Regions from separate parts of the Tenacibaculum tangerinum genome, predicted to be linked through region 2. Evidence: riboswitches for the same ligand, from Rfam matches in the RefSeq annotation. Region 2 holds a riboswitch; the other holds the start of a gene.
What was found. Region 2 has a riboswitch for S-adenosylmethionine ahead of P8625_RS03985 (homocysteine S-methyltransferase family protein). Riboswitches for the same ligand answer to the same signal wherever they lie in the genome.

Region 1: it holds a riboswitch for S-adenosylmethionine, as region 2 does, so the genes downstream of both, P8625_RS03500 (O-acetylhomoserine aminocarboxypropyltransferase/cysteine synthase family protein) here and P8625_RS03985 (homocysteine S-methyltransferase family protein) in region 2, are expected to answer to the same signal.

What each region holds. Positions count from the first base shown of each region.
Region 1 is NZ_CP122539.1:827,106-838,335, forward strand. It holds gene thrA (bifunctional aspartate kinase/homoserine dehydrogenase I) at 1-1,235, opposite strand, end outside; gene P8625_RS03500 (O-acetylhomoserine aminocarboxypropyltransferase/cysteine synthase family protein) at 1,368-2,660, opposite strand; SAM riboswitch class I at 2,859-2,972, opposite strand; gene P8625_RS03505 (protein adenylyltransferase SelO) at 3,156-4,721, opposite strand; gene msrA (peptide-methionine (S)-S-oxide reductase MsrA) at 4,718-5,272, opposite strand; gene msrB (peptide-methionine (R)-S-oxide reductase MsrB) at 5,284-5,730, opposite strand; gene P8625_RS03520 (hypothetical protein) at 5,894-6,172, shown strand; gene ric (iron-sulfur cluster repair di-iron protein) at 6,153-6,872, shown strand; gene P8625_RS03530 (DUF72 domain-containing protein) at 6,901-7,794, opposite strand; gene P8625_RS03535 (patatin-like phospholipase family protein) at 7,791-8,750, opposite strand; gene P8625_RS03540 (oxidoreductase) at 8,901-9,947, shown strand; gene P8625_RS03545 (amidohydrolase family protein) at 10,024-11,230, shown strand, end outside.
Region 2 is NZ_CP122539.1:940,508-951,737, forward strand. It holds gene P8625_RS03985 (homocysteine S-methyltransferase family protein) at 36-1,031, opposite strand; SAM riboswitch class I at 1,082-1,186, opposite strand; gene P8625_RS03990 (elongation factor G) at 1,419-3,548, shown strand; gene P8625_RS03995 (type IA DNA topoisomerase) at 3,955-6,270, shown strand; gene P8625_RS04000 (SIR2 family protein) at 7,203-8,702, shown strand; gene P8625_RS04005 (SMI1/KNR4 family protein) at 8,851-9,786, shown strand; gene P8625_RS04010 (hypothetical protein) at 9,876-10,397, shown strand; gene P8625_RS04015 (hypothetical protein) at 10,551-11,003, shown strand; gene P8625_RS04020 (hypothetical protein) at 11,144-11,230, shown strand, end outside.

The DNA of each region.
Region 1 (11,230 bases), 110 kb from region 2:
TTAAATTCAGTCGTGAAATCTACGAACGGAGTTAATTTTGTTTGCTCGAATCGAAATGTTTCCAATTGTTCTTTAAACGTCTCATTCTTAGATGCTCTTTGTAAAATATCTTCCAACTCATCGGTAGCGTTGCCTCTTGCTGAAACAACTACGGCTATATGCTCTCCTTCGTTAATTTTTTGCTCTATAATGCTTATTACATGATGTATCCCTTCATTCGACAATGATTTTCCGCCAAACTTTAAAATTTTCATCCTCTTTTTTGTTGATTTTTGATTGAATATCGGTTCAATAATTTTTTCTAATTGCGGGTACTCTATTAAGAACGCATCATGTCCATGGTCAGAGTTGATTTCGTTATAGGTAACATTAGCATGGGCAAATGCCAGTTGTTTGTAGGTTGCTCTGTTTTCTTCCGCAGTAAAAAACAAATCAGAATCTACCCCAACAATATGAATATCTGCTTCAATGGTTTCTAACACATCCAATCTTGCTCTTCCTTTGGTCACATCAATTGTTTTTAATAACTGATTCATTAATTTGTAAGAAGCCAATTGATAGCGTTCTTGTAGCTTTTTTCCGTGATGTAACAACCAACTTTCTACATTAAAAAGCTGAGATTTTTCATTCTTAGAGCGTTGAAAACGTTTTTTAAACGACTCTGGCGTTCGATAACACAGCATGGCATGCATACGGGCATCGTGTACAGGATTGCTAGAATTGGTTAAAAATTGCTCTTGTATTTGGCAATTGGCTATTAACCAATCAGTCGATTTCCAGTCGGTCGCAATGGGTATTAAGTGCGCTGTAATCTTCGGATTCAATACCGCCATTTCCCAAGCAATTCCTCCTCCTAAAGACCCACCAATTAAGGCAAATAGCTTTTCAATTTGTAACTGTTGTAATCCTTGTAAAAAGATGTTGGCAATATCACGTGCTACCAAATTTTTATAATCATCAATTAAAAAATTGTCATACCCATTTCCTGGTATGTTAAAGCACAAAATGGTGTATTCATTCGTGTCTATAACCTTATTTTTCCCTATTACATCTTGCCACCACCCCTCATTTCCTGCAACATTACTATTTCCAGTGAGTGCATGGTTTATTAGCACCACAGGAGCGGTACCCAATGCTTTTCCGAAAACTTGATAGCTTAACGGAATGGTATCGAATTGTGTACCGCTTATGGTGGTATAACTAAGAATGTGTATGTGGTGTAGATCACTTTTCATTATTAATATTTTATGGGCGTTCCCCTAAAGGGTCGGGCTTTACATTATATCTTTTGTGGGTTCTCGATACTTGCTGCGCAAACTCGAACTCACCACAAAAGGATGCCATTTCAATCCCTAACGCAGTTCATTTTACGCCAATACTTCTTTAGAAATTTTAGCAAATGCTTTTTGTAAATCGGTTTTTAAATCCTCTACATTTTCTAAGCCAACCGATAAACGAATTAAATCTTTCGTAACTCCTGTACTTTCTTGTGCTTCATCACTCAATTGTTGGTGTGTCGTACTTGCTGGATGAATAATTAACGATTTGGTATCTCCAATATTCGCTAATAATGAAAAAAGTTGGGTAGTATCGGCAATGGTTTTAGCGGCTTCATAACCACCTTTTACCCCAAAGGTTACCAAGCCACTTTGACCCTTAGGCAGGTAGGTATCGGCTAACGCTTTGTAGTTGTTTCCTTCTAAACCAGGATAGTTTACCCAAGCTACTTCTTCTTGTTCTTGCAACCACTTAGCCAATTCCAACGCATTTTTACTATGTTTTTGAATTCTTACTTCCAGGGTTTCTAACCCTTGAATAATGTTAAAGGCATTGGTTGGACTTAATGCGCCACCAAAATCACGCAATCCTTCTAAAATCAGTTTAAATGTATACGAGGCTGCTCCTAATGCTTCGTGGTACACCAATCCGTGATATCCTGCTGAAGGTTCGGTAAACTCAGGAAACTTACCGTTTGCCCAATTAAAGGTTCCTGCATCAATAATGGCTCCTCCTAGCGAATTTCCTTGTCCGCCAATGTATTTTGTTAAGGAGTGAATTACAATATTCGCTCCGTGTTCAATCGGATTTAATAAGGCAGGTGTGGCTACTGTATTATCTACAATAAAAGGCACTTCTGCTTTTTTAGCATGTGTAGATATGGCTTTTAAATCTAATACGTCTAACTTCGGATTCCCTAAAGATTCTACAAAAAAGGCTCTGGTATTCTCTTGTACTGCCTCGGCAAAATTATCAGGGTCAGAAGCATCAACAAAGGTGGTGGTTATTCCTAACCTTGGTAAGGTAACGCTTAACAAATTGTAGGTTCCTCCATACAAACTACTTGATGCTACAATATGATCTCCTGCTTTTAAAAGAGTTAATAAGCCTGTTGAAATTGCTGCCGTCCCCGAAGCAAAAACCACCGCACCGATGCCTCCTTCTAAAGCAGCTAAACGATCTTGTAAAATTTGATTGGTCGGATTGTTTAGACGGGTGTAAATAAATCCTAATTCTTTTAACGAAAACAGATTTGCTGCATGCTCTGAATTGTTAAAAACATACGATGATGTTTGGTAAATAGGAACCGCTCTTGCTCCTCCATTTTGGGTTACATCATGACCTGCGTGCAACGCATTGGTTGCGAATTTTTGTGTACTCATTTTTCTTGTTTTTGAGTTAATACTAGATTCCCGCTTTCGCGAGAATGACATTTTCAAAAGGAATACAATACTGCGTATTGTGAAACATTTTGAGATTAAACCAAAAGCCAAAACACATCTTTATTAGATGTTGCTTACTAGAAAAATGTTATTAAGAAATAATAAGAAGCTTCTTGTAGTTATGAAAAAAACTTCTCTGGGTTATCTATCCACGAGTTTTTACGCTCTGGTAGAATTTAGCACCTTCTTTGTTTGCACAAAGGGTTGCTAAGGTTTCACAGGGTCTAATCCCTCCACCTTTCTTGATAACATCGTCAATAAGTGTTTGAACTTTTACGAGTACAAATATTCAATTATAAAAATGGATTTTCCAAATTTATTTCAGTTTTTATTTAAAAAATCATTTTGTAATATTTTTAAATAAAAACTATAAATATCTAATAATCAAAAAATTAAAATAAACTACTTAAACTAAAGATTTATATTTCATATATTCTAAGAACTACAAGATAACATAGAGCTTCCTACTTTATTTCGAGCCCATTCTGGTCGTTTCGCAAACCATTTTTCGTATTCTGGTTGTTCATCGTAGGGATTTTTTAGCAATGTACATAATTCATTTAACAATGAAAAATCATTTTTATTTGCGTCATCAATGGCTAATTGTGCCATGTAATTTCGGAGTACGTATTTCGGATTAACTGCATTCATTTTCCTTTTTCTTTCTTCGTCTGAAACAGTTTCGCTTTGTAATCTTTCCAAATAATTTTGAAACCAGTTTTCCCAAGATGTTTTTATTTCGGCTACAACTTCTGAAGGCGTGTAGAATGCTTTTGCTATTTTTTCGATTGCTTTCTCAACGGTATCTTCTTTTAAAATAGTTGCCAGCAGTCTGAAAAAAATAGTCATATCCGTTTCTGCTTTTTGAAGCACTTCTTCAAGGTCAGCAATTAATTTTCCATCTGATTCTTTTGAAGAAAAAAGACCTATTTTTTCTCGCATCATTTGTACATACTTTTCAGGAAATTGCTCTTGATAATTTTCTAAAACAGCTTCTAAAGGGGCTGCTTCTTTTATTAAAGGGTACAACGCATTGGCCAGCTGGTATAAATTCCATAAAACGATTTCTGGTTGCGCACCATATCGGTATCGTTTGTGTGTATTGTCGGTGGTATTAGGAGTCCATCCATGGTCATAACCTTCTAACCATCCGTAAGGTCCGTAATCAATCGTTAATCCGAGAATCGACATATTGTCGGTGTTCATTACTCCGTGCACAAAACCTACCCGTTGCCAATGAATCACCATCTTCAAACTACGTTCGGCTACTTCTTTAAAAAAGGCCACATACGTTTGTTTTGACGGTTCGCCTAGGTAAGAAAAATGATTTCTGATGGTATAATCGACCAGTGTTTTTAACGTTTTTACATCTCCCCTTGCTGGAAATAGTTGGTAACTACCAAAACGTAAAAAAGATTTGGCTGCTCTGCACACAATTGCTCCCTTTTCATAGGCAGGGTTTCCATCGTACATCACATCTCGTAGTACTTGATCTCCCGACAAGGCTAACGATAATGCTCTTGTCGTAGGCACACCTAAATGATACATGGCTTCACTGCACAAGTACTCTCGAATAGAAGAGCGCAATACTGCTAATCCGTCTGCATTTCTCGAATAGGGAGTTTCTCCGGCGCCTTTTAATTGCAATGCCCAATTTTTGTTCTGGTAAACTGTTTCAAACAAATTAATGGCTCTACCATCTCCTAATTGGCCTGCCCAATGCCCGAACTGGTGTCCGCCATAACACATGGCATAGGGTTGGGTATTCGGAAATACTTCATTTCCTGTAAAAACATTCTTAAATTCTTCGGAAGTTATGTCTGCTTCTGAAAGTCCCAATTCTTTTAGCATTGTATCCGATACATGTATGATTTTTGGATGGGATGTTTTTTGGGGAGTTACATACGAAAAACAAGCTTGTGCAACTTGTCTTCTTGTATTTTCTTGAATTGGGTCTGCTGGTAATTCGTTTGTAAAAGTATTTTCTATATTGAAATTCAACACGCTCTTTTATTCTTTAGTTTGCTATCATATAGTTTTTTCAATTTTGCCAATTTGGGTGAAATAACCATTGAACAATAGATTTGGTCTTTATTATTTTCATAATAGTTTTGATGATAGTCTTCAGCAGGATAAAACCTTGATGCTGGACTTATTTCGGTTACAATAGCATCTTCATAATAAGGTGTTAACTCTTCTACTACTTTTTGAGCAATTAGTTCTTGTTGTTCATTATGATAAAAAATGACAGAGCGATACTGAGTTCCTATATCACCTCCTTGTCTATTCAAGGTTGTTGGGTTGTGACTTGTCATAAATATCATTAACAACTCTTTATAACTTATTATTTCAGGATTAAATGTTGCTTGTACCACTTCTGCATGTCCCGTTAAACCTGAACACACTTCTCTATAGGTTGGCGTTCCTGGTACAATTCCTCCCATATAACCTGATACAACTTCTTCTACTCCTTTTATCTGGTTAATAACAGCCTCTACGCACCAAAAGCAACCGCCACCAACGGTTACTGTTTCTAATTTATCTTTTTTCATTGGTTTATTTATTATTGAGCATCTAAAATCATAGATGCTGAGTTAATACAATAACGTAATCCGCTAGGAGCGGGTCCATCAGGAAAAACATGTCCTAAATGAGCATCGCAGGTGTTACACATTACCTCGACACGAACCATACCAAAAGTTGTGTCTTTTTCATACTTAATAGCATTCTCTTTTATGGGTTGTGTAAAACTAGGCCAACCTGTACCCGAACTAAATTTAATTGTTGAATCGAACAAAGGGGTATTACAGCAAACACATTTATACTTACCCACATCATACACGCTACACAAAGCTCCTGAGTTGGGTCTCTCTGTTCCTTTTTGTCTAGTAACTCTAAACTGCTCGGGGGTTAAAAGTTCTTGCCATTCTTTAGTCGTTTTTTCCACTCTTTTATCTGGTATTGGATTCTCATTAACTGTAAAGCTAATTACATCTTTCCAGGTTAGTATCTTGGTATTCATTGGTTGCCATTTTAAAGATAAGTCGTTAATATATCAAATTATTTTCAAAAAAAGATATTTTTATCTGTTTTGATAAAGATATGATTTTTATCATGTTTTTTAGCTTCAGAAACTCAGTTATTTGTGTAAAAATAAGAAATACTTAATTTTTATGAAAGGATATAAAATCCTGATAGTCTTACTCTTTTTGTCAGTAGCTACAATTTTTGCTCAATTAGAGATTGATACGAAAACACACGCTAAAATAAATCTTATGCACGAATGTGTGTTCATGAAAGACATTGATTTTAAAGCTAAGTATTCTCATTTATTTCGTTCTGAGAGCGTAGCGTTTTTAAAAGAAAATACAGATAATACAAATATAACTGGGCATGTCACTATAAAGCCTACAGACTTAAAAACTACAAATCATGGTAATATCAAACAATAAAACAGTAGCTGATTATGTAACCGAGAACATAAAAACAGCACATATTTTCAAAAAATACGGAATTGATTTTTGTTGTGGGGGTGGTATAACTGTTGAAAAAGCTTGTGCGAAAAATAACGTAGATCAGGCAACACTTGAACAAGAACTAGCAGAAGTTGATGTCATAAAAGATGTTATTGAAGATTATGACAAATGGGAGTTGGATTTTTTAATCGTTTATATTGAGAACATACATCATAGCTATGTAAGAGAAAGCTTACCAATCATTTCTCAATATGCAACTAAAGTAGCCAAAGTACATGGACATCATTATACCGAAGTAGTTGCGATAAATCAATTATTTCACGAAGTAGCAAATGAGTTACTATCGCACCTACAAAAAGAAGAACAAGTACTATTTCCGTATATAAAACAGCTAGTAAAGGCAAAAAAAGAAGAGGTAAAAAATACAACACCTGCTTTTGAAACTGTGAACAACCCCATACAAATAATGGAGCACGAACATGAAAATGCTGGAACTATTTTTAAAGAAATATCAAGATTGTCTCATAAATATACGCCTCCAGAAGGTGCTTGTAATACTTTTCGTGCTTTGTATGCAAAACTAGATGAATTTGAACAAGATTTACATAAACACATTCATCTCGAAAATAATATTTTGCATCCAAAAGCAATTCTTCTAGAGAAAAAGATGTTTTAAATTACGAGTTGTGAATTGATAATTGATACTACAACAACGTCATTTGTTGGCTATTCTCTTCATTCGGTATTTTTAAATTAATACCCAATGCTGGATTTAGTTTTTTTATAAAATACCCAGCTAACAACGGTGATTCTACCTCTAAGTTCTGATGGATAAAAAAGTGAATATTTTTCAATCCTAAATCGTTCCATTCTTTTAGGCGAGCTACCCACTCATCTAAGCGAGTATAATCTGACGAGTGATTCGCCCCTACATAACGTACGAAAGCTTCATTATTCGTTAAACGCATGTGCATCATATCTCTTCTGCCTGCGGTATCTACTATTATATTCGCTATGTTATGCTCTTCAAACAACTGTGTAAACTCGTTAAACACCACTGTATCTTCAAACCAATCTGGGTGACGTACCTCAATAGCTAATGGTATTCCTTTGGGCCAACTGAGTACAAAATTTTGCAACCTATCGAAGTTTTTATTTCCAAAATTAGCATGTAACTGTAAGAAAATCGTTCCTAATTTCTCCTGTAAATGTGCTGCACTATCTAAATAAATATTTACTGCATCTTGCACTCCTTGTAAACGTTTCCAATGACTTATCTCCTGCCCTAGTTTTGGAAAAAACTTAAAGTCTTTAGGCGTTTTAGCTTTCCACTTTTCAAATTGTTCTGCTGTAAACTGTCGGTAAAAAGTAGCATTTAATTCTATGGAGTTAAATTGCCTTGAATAATAGTCTAATTCGTCTTTAGTTCCTCTCGGATAAAATCCTTTTAAATCAGCTTTATTCCATTTTGCACAGCCTACAAACACATTAGGAGTTGCCGTTTCTTCAAAACAATTTAACAATTCAATTGTTTTAGGGTGTGTTTCTGGTAACGTAAAATTTACTAATTCTGGTTGTGCTACTTTTCCAAATTTCATATTTCGCTGTTTTCAATTCCTTCTTCTATATCTTGATTCTCTACCATTTCTGGTCTAAACTCTGTCATTTTATCATCATTTAGCTTTTTTGCATATTGATAACCAGATTTCCACCATTTCTTCATTTTCTCTTTATCAAAAACTAACGAATTGGTTGTTAATACTGTTGGTGTATAATATAAATTGAGTTTTACATCATGTTGTTTGGCTGATAATTTTCCAATGGTAATATTGTGCCTTTCTACATTTTCTAGCATAAAATCAAAGGTATCCATCATCAACGAAAAAGGGTTTTTAGCGGGCAACCTATTCATTTGTGTTACTTCGGTAGCTAAAATAATAGCATCTACCTCTGTGGCTCCTCTAGAAATTGCTTCCCGAATAGGAACTAAACTTCCAAAACCTCCATCTGCATACTGACAATAGTCTTTTTCTAACAAACTCATAAAGGGAACATAATTGCACGAACCCCAAATCCAATCGCAAAAATCTTCGTATTCACATTCTAAGATAGACTTATACTCAATTTGATTGGCAGTAAGATTAGATACGGTTACGACCACCTCTTTGTTCAACCTTCTAACTTCATCATACATTTCTCTAGTAATGCTATTACCTATTAGCTTGCGTAAATTCTTACTCTCACCAAAGGTTTTACGACCATTTAAAAAGTTCCAAAAAGTATTTCGATGTCGTATAGAAACCACTTTTTCTCCGTGTACCGACTTTACTTTGAACGGACTATTGCTAAAAATAGCCTTCTGATCTACCGACGTGTATAATTCTTTCAATTCATCGACTAATCCCAAAGCTAAATGCGAAACCATCAAACTACCAGTTGAGGTTCCTAAGAGCATATCGTAATCTTTATTTTTATATTTCATCAAATATTGAGCAACTCCACCTGCAAATGCTCCTTTACTTCCTCCTCCTGAAATTACTAGCGCTTTTTTCATTAATTTACGTTTCGTTTTTCTATTTTTAGTTCTGTAAAAATATCAAAAATATGAAACCTATATAGGTAAAGTGAACCTTTCTCTACATCTTTACCAATTATTTTACATACTTCGGGTATTTATTCAAATTAAAACTATTAAAACATACCAATGAAACAATTAATATCCCTTTTCTTACTCTCTTTAACAATACTTTCTTGCAAAGAAAAAAAGAAAACACTAAGAACTTTTGAAACTATTAATATTACCGAGTTTAAACAAGATAGCACCAGTATTAGAGCCATGCTGGCAATAAGCAACGATGAATTGGTTTTTGCTGGTTCCAAAGGAGATATTACCACTACAAAAGATGGTGGTGCAACATGGCAAACACAAAGTTTAAAGTATAACGATACGATTGTACCGCATTTTAGAAGTATTGCTAAAAATGGTGAACATATTTTTGCTTTATCAATTGCAAACCCTGCACTATTATATAAAGGAAATCAAAATGCTTATGAATTGGTATATACCGAAGAACATGAAAAAGTATTTTACGATTGTATACAATTTTTTGCTGATGGAAAGCACGGCATCGCTGTTGGAGACCCTACGGAAGATTGTCCATCTATTATACTTACCGCTGATGGAGGCAATACATGGACAAAGATTCCTTGCTCACAACTTCCTACTTTCGAAGAAGGAGAAGCCTTTTTCGCCGCTAGTAATACCAACATTGCTATCGTAAACAATACTGTTTGGATAGGCTCTGGAGGCACCAAAGCACGTATTTTAAAATCGACCGATTTTGGCAATACATGGAAGATTTTTGACACGCCTATAGTACAAGGCGACGGACCACAAGGAATTTATTCTATCGACTTTTACGATGAAAACCATGGAATAGCTATTGGAGGTAACTACTCAAAACCTGAAGACAACTGTGCTAATAAAGCGATTACTACCGATGGTGGTACAACATGGACACTCGTAGCTGACAATATGAATCCTAATTATAAAAGCTGCGTACAATACGTACCCAATACGAACGGAAAGGAAATTTTTGCCGTTGGAAAAACCGGAATTTCATTTTCTAACGATGGCGGATATACCTGGAAAGAAGTAAGTAATGAAAGCTACTATGCAATTCAGTTTGTTAATAGCAATACTGCTTGGTTATCTGGCCATGAAAAGATTGGTAAGCTAGTTCTTAATTAATTCTTAATGTTTTGTTAAAAGAAACTATTTTCCTTTTTAACTCTATATTTTTATAGGCGAGTCAACTCAATTTTACATGAAAAAAATACTATTCTTACTCTTATCATTGTGTATGAGCACTTCTTTTGCACAAGAATACTTCCCTACCAATACAGGAGTAAAGTCCTCAAAAAACAACCTATACGCATTTACCAATGCTACCATTTATGTGACGCCTACCCAAGTAGTAAAGAAAGGAACACTACTTATTAAAGACGGTAAAGTTGTCTCTGTAGGTAAATCGGTTGACATTCCTAAAGAAGCACAGATTATAAATTTAGACGGAAAATCTGTATATCCTTCGTTCGTAGATGCTTATTCTACTTTTGGCATTGCAACACCTAAACGCGAAAGCAGTCGCAGCAGAAGACCCCAATACGACGCTGGTAGAAAAGGATATTATTGGAACGACCATATTCGTCCGGATGTAGACGCTGCTACCGAATTCAATTTTGATGCTAAAAAAGCCAAAGAATTATTATCATTAGGTTTCGGTGCTGTTAATACGCATGTAGAAGATGGTATTATGCAAGGTAACGGAATTTTGGTTGCTTTAAACCCACATAGTTCTGATGCCTACAGAATATTAGATAAACAATCAGGAAACTATTTATCGTTTACTAAAAGTGCTAAAACACGTCAAAGCTACCCTACTTCACGTATGGGCGCCATGGCATTGTTACGTCAAACTTATTTAGATGCCGACTGGTATGCCAAAGGAAATGCTAAAAACACCGATTTGGCTTTAGAAGCACTACAAAATAAAAAAGAACTACCTCAAATATTTAATGCGGGTGGATATCTAGACAATATGCGTGCTGATAAAATTGGGGATGAATTCGGAATTCAGTATACCATTCTAGGAGGAGGAAATGAGTATGAAAGAATCAACGATATCAAAGCAACCAATGCTACCTACATTCTTCCTATTGATTTTAGAAACGCTTACGATGTATCGAATTCTTTCTTAGCCGATAAAATTGCGTTGAGTGATATGCGTGCTTGGAATCAAGAACCAGCAAATCCATCAATATTTGCAAAAAACAAGATTCCTTTTGCCCTGACTACCTACAAATTAAAGAAGACAAAAGAGTTTCATAGCAACCTTCAAAAAGCCATTGGTTACGGATTAGATACAACTACTGCCTTAGAAGCCCTAACAACAGTACCTGCTCAAATTTTAAAGAATGATAAAATAGGAAATTTGAAAGCAGGGAGTCATGCAAACTTCTTAATTACCTCTG
Region 2 (11,230 bases):
CTCTAAAATTCCAACCAACTAAAAACCAACACCAATCAACTACTGTAATTTCGTGGTTTATACTTCGCTGCTATCGCTGCTATGGCTTTGATGTGGGCGGGGGTGGTACCGCAACATCCTCCTATAATATTGATTATATTTTTCTTTAAATATTCTTCTATTTGCTGGGCGGTTTCTTCAGGTGTTTCGTCATATTCACCAAAAGCATTGGGCAATCCTGCGTTGGGATGTGCCGAAATAGCAAAGTCTGTTTTAGACGCAATCGCTTCCAAGTGTGGCTGCAATAAATTGGCTCCTAAGGCACAGTTAAATCCTACTGATAACAACGGAATATGAGAAATTGAAATTAAAAAAGCCTCGGCTGTTTGTCCTGATAACGTTCGTCCCGAAGCATCGGTAATGGTACCAGAAACCATGATAGGAATTTCGATATGTCGTTCCGTTTTCACTTCTTCAATAGCAAATAAAGCAGCTTTAGCGTTTAGGGTATCAAATACTGTTTCTACCAATAATATATCTACGCCGCCATCTAACAAGGCTTCTACTTGTTGTTTGTAGGCAGTTCGCAATTCGTCAAAGGTTACCGCTCTGTACCCTGGATCGTTTACATCAGGCGACATGCTTGCGGTACGATTGGTTGGGCCTATAGAACCTGCTACAAAACGAGGTTTGCGTGGTTCTTTTGCAGTAAATTCTTCGGCTACTTCTTTCGCTATTTTAGCAGACTCGTAATTTAACTCATATACCAACTCTTCTAGTTGGTAATCTGCCATGGCAATGGTAGTTGCTGAAAAAGTGTTGGTCTCTACGATATCGGCTCCTGCCGCAAAGTACTTTCTGTGTACTTCCTTTACCGCTTCGGGTTGCGTAATGGATAACAAGTCGTTGTTTCCTTGCAATGGAGTTGGGTGGTCTTTAAAACGTTTTCCACGAAAATCTTCTTCGGAAAATTTATATTCCTGAAGCATGGTTCCCATAGCGCCATCGAGCACGAGGATTCGTTTTTGTATTTCTTGATAAATGTTTGACATTCCTGATAGTTAGTGTGTTGTTATCAGGAAAAGAGGAAGTAAACTTCTTTTCGTTATCTCTCTGCAAATGCAGTAGAATGTAGCACCTTCTTTGTTTTCACAAAGGGTTGCTAAGGTTTCAAAGGGTCTATTCCCTCCACCTTTCTTGATAACATCAATACGTTAATGAACGGCGCAAAGTTATAGTATTATTTTTAGTTATCCAATTTTTATTGTAGAATTGAGAATGATAGAAGTTGAAATAGTAACTACAACTAATTTTATGAATCTACTTTTTTCAGTCTAAAAACAGAAAAGTATAACTATAAAACATTTATTAAAGCATGATATTCGTCAGTTAAAGAATAAACTATGATTTGTAACTTTAACACCTAAAATAATCAACATATGCAAGTATACGACGACAAACACATAAAAAATGTAGTTTTTGTGGGTGCACATGGCTCTGGCAAAACTACCTTAGCTGAAACAATGCTTTTTGAGGCAGGATTAATCAACAGAAGAGGTACTGTAGAAGATAAAAATACCGTTTCAGACCACCACGAGATAGAACACGAAAGAGGTATTTCTGTGTTCGCCACACCACTACATACTGAATGGCGTAATTACAAAATAAATATTATTGATACTCCTGGTCTCGACGATTTTATAGGAGAAATTATCTCTTCTATTCGCGTGGGAGATACTGTTGTTAATGTAATAGATGGAAAACAAGGTGTAGAAATAGGTACTGAAATAATTTGGAATTATATAGATACTTATAACCGACCCACTTTATTTGTGGTAAACCAAATAGATCATGTGAATTGTGATTTTAACGAGTCTTTTAACAGTATCAAAAAATTAGTAGGAAACAATGCGGTAAAAATTCAGTATCCTGTTAAGATAGAAGGAGCCCAGTGCATAATTGATGTGCTTAAAATGAAACTATATAAATTCAAACCCGAGGGTGGTAAGCCAGAAAAATTGCCGATTCCTGAGAGTGAACAAGAAACTGCCAATGCACTTCATAATGAACTTGTTGAAAAGGCTGCAGAAAACGATGAAAACTTAATGGAATTGTACTTTGATAAAGGCACCTTGAATGAAGATGAAATGCGACAAGGAATTAAAATAGGAATGTTGCAGCATCAGCTATTTCCGGTATTCTGTGTTTCTGCCTTACTCGATATGGGTACTGGTAGATTAATGGGATTTATAGACAATGTAGCTCCAGCGGCTTCAGAGCTAAAACCTGAATATAGCAAAGAAGGTAAGGAAATTGACCGCACTCCCGATGCCCCAACAAGTTTATTTATCTTTAAAACTTTACATCAGCCCAATTTGGGTCAGGTAACGTTCTTTAAAGTAATGTCTGGTGAAATAAATACGAATGATAAGTTAACCAATGCACAAAATGGTGAAGTGGAAACCATTAACCAGCTCTTTATTATGGATGGTAAAGAACGTAAATCGGTTCAAAAACTCACTGTAGGTGATATCGGCGCTACCTTAAAGTTAAAACATACTGAAACCAATGATACCTTGTATGGTGGTCAAGAAAGTATTACTATTAAAGAAATTCAATATCCTGCCCCAAGAATTACAAAAACTGTTAATCCTACAAACCAAAATGATGAAGAAAAACTAACAGAGGCACTCAAAAAAATACACAGTCAAGATCCTACAGTAGAGATATCGTATTCAAACGAATCTAAAGAAATGCTCATTGGCTGCCAAGGAGAATTGCACTTAGCGACTATTAATTGGGCCTTGGAAAATATTTATGGAGTGCAGGCTAGTTATAAAAAACCTAAAATTTTATACCGTGAAACCATTGTAAAGCCCAGTAGAGGTTTTTATAAGCATAAGAAACAATCGGGCGGTGCGGGTCAGTTCGGAGAAGTGCATTTAAAAATTGAGCCTTGGTACGAAGGTATGCCTGAACCCGAAGGGTTTAACATACGAGGTAAAGAAGAAATAGACCTTAACTGGGGTGGTAAACTGGTAATGTATAATTGTATTGTTGGAGGTGTTATCGACCAACGTTATTTAACTGCCATTCTAAAAGGTGTTTTAGAAGTAATGGAAAACGGACCGCTTACGGGGTCTTTTATTAGAGATGTACGTGTTATGGTATACGACGGTAAGATGCACTCTGTAGACTCTAATGATATTTCGTTTAAAATTGCTGGTGCAAATGCATTTAAAGAAGCATTTTTAAATGCTAATCCGAAATTATTAGAACCTATATTAGAATTAGAGGTAAAAGTACCTGAAGAAATGGTAGGTAGTGTCATGACCGATTTACAATCGAGAAGAGCACTTATACAAGGAGTAACTAGTTTAGATCATTATCAGATTTTAAAATGTACGATACCCGCTGCGGAAATGTATGGTTATTCAACTGACTTACGATCTCTTACACAAGGAAAAGCTACGTTTAGCTCAAAATTTTCATCTTATCAAACCGTGCCTGCCAATACACAAGAAATAATTGTAAAAGAATGCAAATCGGAACAGTTAACAGAAGTGTAATGCATAGTAGCACTAGTTGAGCATATATATAACTCAAATTACAGCGTTATCATATAGCATCAACATAATCGGTAAGGAATAACAATTTAGTGTGCCATCCTAGGTACACCTCTTAAACCAGCAGTTAACTGCTGGTTTAAGAGCCTTATCTACATAAGGGGGAAACTGTTGAATTTTATAAAAAATAAACGTACAACAACACCCTTTATAAAAAAGTAACTCTCAATTTTATGCAATGATAAACTCTATAAAGTTGCCTCGACACCTAATAGACCGATACTACTAAAACCGAAAATTAAGAATCTAAGCTACAACCATACAGCTATTAACTCGTTAAAACATCTTCTAAAAACAGGGTGTTACATTCACAAATAATTTAGTAATTTCGACTTTATAAATTACTTTCATGAAAGTTTGTATAGCCGAGAAACCGAGTGTAGCCCTTGAGATTGCTAATATCTTAGGAGCCAAGACCAAACGAGATGGATATTTCGAGGGGAATGGCTATGCGGTTACCTATACTTTTGGTCATTTATGCACGCTTTTAGAGCCCAAAGATTACAAACCGCACTGGAAAAGTTGGGATTTAAACAATTTACCCATGCTTCCTGAACGTTTTGGCACCAAAGTTACGGGTGATAGCGGTATTCAGAAACAGTTCAAAATTGTAAAGTCTTTATTTGAAAAAGCGGAGGTAGTTATCAACTGCGGGGATGCTGGACAAGAAGGAGAACTCATTCAACGATGGGTAATTAATCAAGCTAATTACAAAGGTAAAATTCAGCGATTATGGATTTCTTCCTTAACTGAAGAGGCGATTAAAGAAGGTTTTGAAAACCTAAAAAACAACGACGATTACAATAATTTATATTACGCAGGGTATTCTCGTGCCATTGGCGATTGGTTGTTAGGGTTAAACGCCACTCGTTTGTATACCGTAAAGTTCGGTGGTTACAAACAAGTGTTATCTATTGGTAGAGTACAAACCCCTACCCTTGCCATGTTGGTCGACCGTTATAAAGAAATTCAAACCTTTAAACCCGAAACGTATTGGGAGTTACAAACCCAATATCGTGAGACCTTATTTAGTTGTGAAGAAGGACGTTTTTTAAAAAAAGAAGACGGACAAGCTTTTGCCGATAAAGTAAAAGAAAGTGACTTTGAAATAACTTCGGTTTCTAAGAAAAAAGGAAAAGAATACGCTCCTAAATTGTTCGATTTAACAGGATTACAAGTATACTGTAACAATAAATTTAGTTTTTCTGCAGATGAAACCTTAAAAATTGTGCAGAAACTATATGAAATGAAAGTGGTTACCTACCCAAGAGTGGATACTACTTTTTTACCAAACGATATATACCCTAAAGTCCCAAATATTTTAAAAGGATTACAAAAGTACGCTTCGTTAACACAGCCCCTATTAGGAAAAAAAATACGCAAATCGAGTAAAGTTTTTAACGATAAAAAAGTAACCGATCACCATGCTATTATTCCTACAGGAGTTGAAATCAAACTACAATACAACCAGCAACAAGTATATGATATTATTGTAAAACGATTTATCGCAGTATTTTACCCCGATAGTGATATCTCAAAAACGGAAGTGAAAGGAGAAGCGGATAAAGTACCTTTTAGAACTTCAGGAAAAGAAATACTTACCAAAGGTTGGCGTGTGGTTTTTGAGTTTGGCAATGAGGCTAAAAAGACAGAAGAAAAAGATGTGCTTCCTACTTTTAAAAAAGGAGAAAAAGGTCCGCACGAACCCTCGTTTTTAGAAAAGGAAACCAAGCCTCCTCGAAATTATACCGAAGCGAGTTTGTTACGTGCTATGGAAACCGCTGGAAAACAAGTAGATGATGACGAAATGCGTGAATTAATGAAAGAAAACGGCATTGGGCGTCCTTCTACACGTGCCAGTATTATTGAAACTTTATTTAGAAGAAAATATATCGAACGTCAAAAAAAATTGATTATCCCAACGCAAACAGGCATTGATTTGATCGATTTAATTGATAATGAATTGTTAAAATCGGCTCAATTAACAGGGTTGTGGGAAAAACGTTTAAAAGAAATTGAACGTGGTGAATACCATGCGGCTACATTTATCAATCAAATGAAAAAAATGGTCGATGATTTGGTCTATGAAGTACGTTCGAGTTCTAAAACCAAACGCATTTCTTACGAAGCCCAACAAAAGAAGCAAGAGGTTAAAAAAAACACTTCAAAAAAGAAAACAGTGGTTGGCAAAGAATGTCCAAAATGCAACGGAGGACAATTATTAAAAGGAACTGCTGCTTACGGATGTTCTGCATATAAAAATGGTTGTGATTTTACCCTATCTTTTGAGTTTATGGATAAAAAAATATCTGAAAATCAACTTATTCGTTTACTTGATAAAGGATGTACTACCAACTTAAAAGGCTTTAACATGGCAGGTAAAAAAGTAGCGGGTTTGGTTCGTTTTGATGATAACTTTAATTTAAAGTTTGAACCAAAAAAAACGAACTCAAATATCATTTCAAACGATAACGAGAAATCTCACTCCGAGTCCCTAACCTGTCCTAAGTGTAGTAAAGGAACTATTTTAAAAGGAAAAGCTGCCTATGGTTGTTCTGAATATAAAAGTGGTTGCGATTTTGTGTTTACTTTCAATGATATTAAAAAAATTGCCAACGGCAAACCACTTACCAAAGAGTTCGTTTCTAAAATATTGACTTCTTAAAGAAGTAGGCATTCCATCGGGGTCGGTTACGCCTCCCTTGCGCCAGCTGGCTCGTTCGCTAAAAAGGTATACCATATCTTTTTTTTAACGCCCCGCAATCCAAGTTATATGCAAACGGTGACTTATCTAACTGTATTGGGCTTTCCTCCAACGGGTCTAGGTTAAAAAACCTTCCTAAGGTTGCATCGTAATTTCGCTGTTGCTACAATACTTAACAAACATTTTTCTATACAGATACGTACTTTTATCTTTATTATGGTTTGCTATTACTCCCTTTAGGTAGTGAATACCACTCCCCTTACCGTCGGAGTGTCGCTCCCCTTACCGTTGGAGTGTCACTCCAATTAGGCATGGAGTATCACTCCCCTTAGCATTGGAGTGTCATCATGATTAGGCTCGGGTCGTCGTCCCGATAAAAAATGTGTCGCTTTTTATCTTTATTTTTTATATTTGGAAGGATATACGGTCGTAAAACCGTGGGCTTCTCCTACTTAAGAAGTAGTTGATGCGAAAGTGACAACCACTAAACATGCCCAAATAGCAGCGACCTAAATAGCGGTATACAAATCGTTTATGACAAAAAAACTACTTTTATTACTTCTATAGCTGTGCTTATGGGATTCCGTAAGAATGTATGCACCGATTGTATTAAGTTTGTAGGAACAGTATAATTAATAGTAACTTATTTTAAGAACTTTATAATGTCGCATGCTTTTGTTGAAATAAAAGCATGAACGTTTAACTATAACGAGTTAAAAACTATTAAAACTCAGAAATTAAAAACCCTTGTAATAGTTTAGAAAGAACAGTATATTTATTAAAAAATAACAGCACTAAAAATTAACAAAAAGTATCTTTATACCTCCAAATAGGTTGTATAAGAGTGCTAAAGGTATTTATATAAACAAGTTGTGCCTCATTAAAACTGAAAAATGCTAATAGACGATATATTCAAAAAAATAAATATTCAAGACGGACATAGAGGCTACTATATGTTCGAAACCTTTATTCTTAATTTACTTAAAATTCATCTTGAAAAAGTAAAAAAACCATTTATCTCTCAACCTCGGAGAATTGGTTTCGATGCTTATGCACCTGAAGGTATTGAGGATATTGAAGGAGCTACTCAAATAGAGATTAAGTTTAATCTCGAAAGGTTTCCTATTAAACGTCTAATAGACCAGGTTATACATATTCAAGCTAAAATTAAAGAACCTGAACCGTTTGATAATCTACTAATAATTTCGCCTAATCCTATATCAAATAGATTTAAAAGCTATATACTTCATCGGATTGAAGACGAAAAATTACCTTTCAAAATTATAGTTTGGGGACCTGAGGAAGTTAATAGTATAGTAGCGAAAAACCGAAAAGAAGCCAATACTATTGCCAACAACCTTTTCTCTTTAAGAATTGAATCTGCAGTTGTTCAATCCTCAAAGGATTGGGAAAAAGAAAGACAAGAAAAAATTGAATTATTAAATAGATTGTATAAAAAAGGACAATTTTCTTTCTTCCTTGGTGCAGGCGTTTCAAGTAGTGCAGGAATGCCTGATTGGAATACACTTTTAAATTCTTTATTCGTAACATATTTAACGAACGAATTTGATAATGAATCAAAAATATTAGATACCGATATCGAGCAAATTGTTAATAGATTAAATCAAATTGATGAACCTTCTGCATTAATGGCGGCTCGGTATTTAAGAAAAGGATTAGATAATAGGAACACAGAGTCCGAACAGTTTACAAAAACAATAACTGAAAATCTATATAAGTTACGTGACACAGGAAAAGCTATTGATTCAGAATTAATAAAAGCTATTGTCGAAATGTGTATGCCTTTAAGAACAGGTGCAAAAGTAAAATCTGTTATAACATACAATTTCGATGACCTAATAGAAAGACAACTTGAATCACAATCTATTCAACATCACAGCATTTATTCAGATAATGACTTCATAGATCCTGATGAACTACCTGTTTATCACGTTCACGGATTTTTACCAGAAAACACTGATGCTTATGAAGGATTAGAAAAAAGCACATTAGTATTTTCAGAAGAAGGATATCACTTAATTTATTCTGACTCATATCATTGGTCTAACCTTGTACAACTTTCAAATTTGAGAGAAAATCATTGCTTAATGGTAGGTTTATCAATGACAGACCCTAATTTGAGAAGACTTTTGGATATTGCTTCAAGAAATAGTGACAAAACGAGACATTTCGCTTTTATGAAAAGGTTGACTATTGATAATTTCATAGAATCAAAAGAAGGCACTGTAATAGATAATATAGATGGGGCAAAGAAATTTTTAGATAGACATCATAATTTGAACGAAGAGATTATGAGAGAACTTGGTGTTTCAATTATATGGTATACAACTTATGATGAAATTCCGAAATTATTAAGAGAAATTAAAAAATAACGAGGCACAACAATGGCTATAAGTAATTGCATGTTCAGGTATACTTCTAAAAATCCTCGCGGATTTTCAGTTTGGTGCGTACTTGCAAAGTTAAGTGCTAAACCACGCAACTACTCATAGCCGAGACCGTTAGGCACAATTTTCAAAAATGACAAAAGAAGAAAAACTAAACAAAATACTTAGCTGGTACTCTGAAGTGAATGAAGAGGAAACCAAATATCTTGCTACACAGGAGAACTTTCTTCAAGTTCATGAAATTGAGAAGTTAATAGGAGAAGCTATTCCGAAAGATATTAGAGACTTCTTCAAAAAATATGATGGAGAATCTGGAAATGGATACGGCTCTTTTTTTGGACATTCATTTGTTAGTCTTAGCGAAATGAAAAACAGTCTTGATTTTGCTAAAACACAAGTAAAACCTGAAAAACCAAAAATAACTGACCCCAATAAGTCAAATAACTTAATTAAGCGGATTATACAACTTGTAGTTAATGAACTTCCTTTAAAGAAAAAACTAGGATTTATCAAACCCAAATGGCACAAGGTGGAATTTGAAACTGGACCTGGTTCAATGGGAGGTCCATATTTTTATTCAGACAAGAACACTTCTGATAAAGAACGTGAGATAGTAAAACTGAGCACCGAAACACGAAAGCGAATTTCACAATTCACAAAAGAACTTCACGAACTTGAAATTCAGGATTATAATTGGGATAATCTTGAAATTATAGCATACGGTGATGGGGAACATAAAATTGATAGAACATTCTACGATTTTGATAATACTTTACCATTAACATCAACTCCAGAAGGAGCAATAAAAAAGAAGTATTTCCACATCAAATGGATTCCGTTGATATCGGATTATGGCGGGAATTACATTGGAATTGATTTAGACCCTGATAAAAATGGGACAAAGGAGCAAGTTATTATCTTCGGAAGAGATGAGGAAGATATGATTGTTTTGGCTGACTCTTGGGATGAATTTCTAGATTGGAATCTTGATTTGATTGAGAAAAAAGGAGACAATCTAAAAAATGAAAGCCATTTACACGATATATATAAACAAATAAAAAGTGCCTAACAATGTGTAACAAATCATAGCACCCTGCGGGATGCTACGCTTGTTACACGAGACGTTAGGCACAAGCTGAAAAAAGCACCATAAGAAAAGTGAGAGATAAAAATAGAATTCCGAAAATACTGAATGAACTCGAACGGATTTGGAAATCTAATCCTGACTTTAGATTGGGACAATTAATTGTCGCTGGAGCAAAACCTAAAGAACCTTGTCCTGAAGTATTTTACATAGAAGATGAAGATTTGTTGGACGGACTTTTGAAATTTGACAAAAGAGCCGAATTGGACAATGAAAAACCGAAAATCGTTCATGATTGGAAAATATTTTCGAATGTCAGTAGAATAGACCCAAAACAATTGACAACCGAATTATTGGAAAAACTGATATTTGAACTTAAAAATTCGGACAAAAAAATAGTCATTACGCCAATAAACCTAATGAAATTAAATGGAGCACCTGTTTCTGACCAAACTTGGTTATTGAATCAAAAACCGAGAATTAAAAAGCTGAAAAAGTTATTGATTGAACTTAAAGAAAATGGATTGTTGAATGAGAGAAAGTCGAAACAAGATTTTCTTGGGATTAAGGAAGTTGGATATGACATTGTGGAATAAAAGCCAGTGCCTAACAATGGCTATAATTCATTGTGGTTTTGTGCCACACCAAAGTAAAAGTATAAATCAAACGGCTGGATTTCGGCGGAATAATCCTGCGGATGATTCCACAACGAAATCATAGCCTAGACCGTTAGCTACAAGCTAAAAAAAATGAGGAAGTTAATACTGATATTGTTTCTAACCTTAACAAGTTGCTCAATAAAAACGGAATTCTTTATTTACAATACAAGTGACGAAATAGTAACTATTGAATACCAATTTATTGAACCAAGTAAATTCGGAGGTTTTGTTTCTAATCCAGAAATGATGGAATCGAATTGGCTATCAAAACTTAAAGAAATTAAAAGTTCGGAATTGACTATTGATTTGACCAAAAAGCATGTTACTTGTAGATTAAAAAAAGGGCAAGCCTTGAAATTAGGATGGATTGGAAACTATAACCCAAAATCTGAATATAAAAGACAAGAGTTGGCTGAAAACCTAAAAGAATTAAGAATTATTCGCAGTGGAAAAGAAACAATAATCATTACGCAAAAAGAAAAAGTTGCTGATTTCTTTGAGCGTGTGAATTCAAAGCGATATGAGATAAAAATAAATGAATAAAGCCAGTAGCTAACAACGGCTATAATCCATTGCTATGAAAGTGAAAAAACCTAACTTAGTATCAATTAACTTTGGCTTGATTCCTACTCTGAAAAATCTCCGATTTTTCGCCGCAACGGAATCATAGCCAAACCGTTGTAGTGCATTTAAACAAAACGAATTTGGAATTACTAGAGCATATAATTTTTAAGAGATTTAAGACTGAAATTGAAAAAGCAGGATTGTCT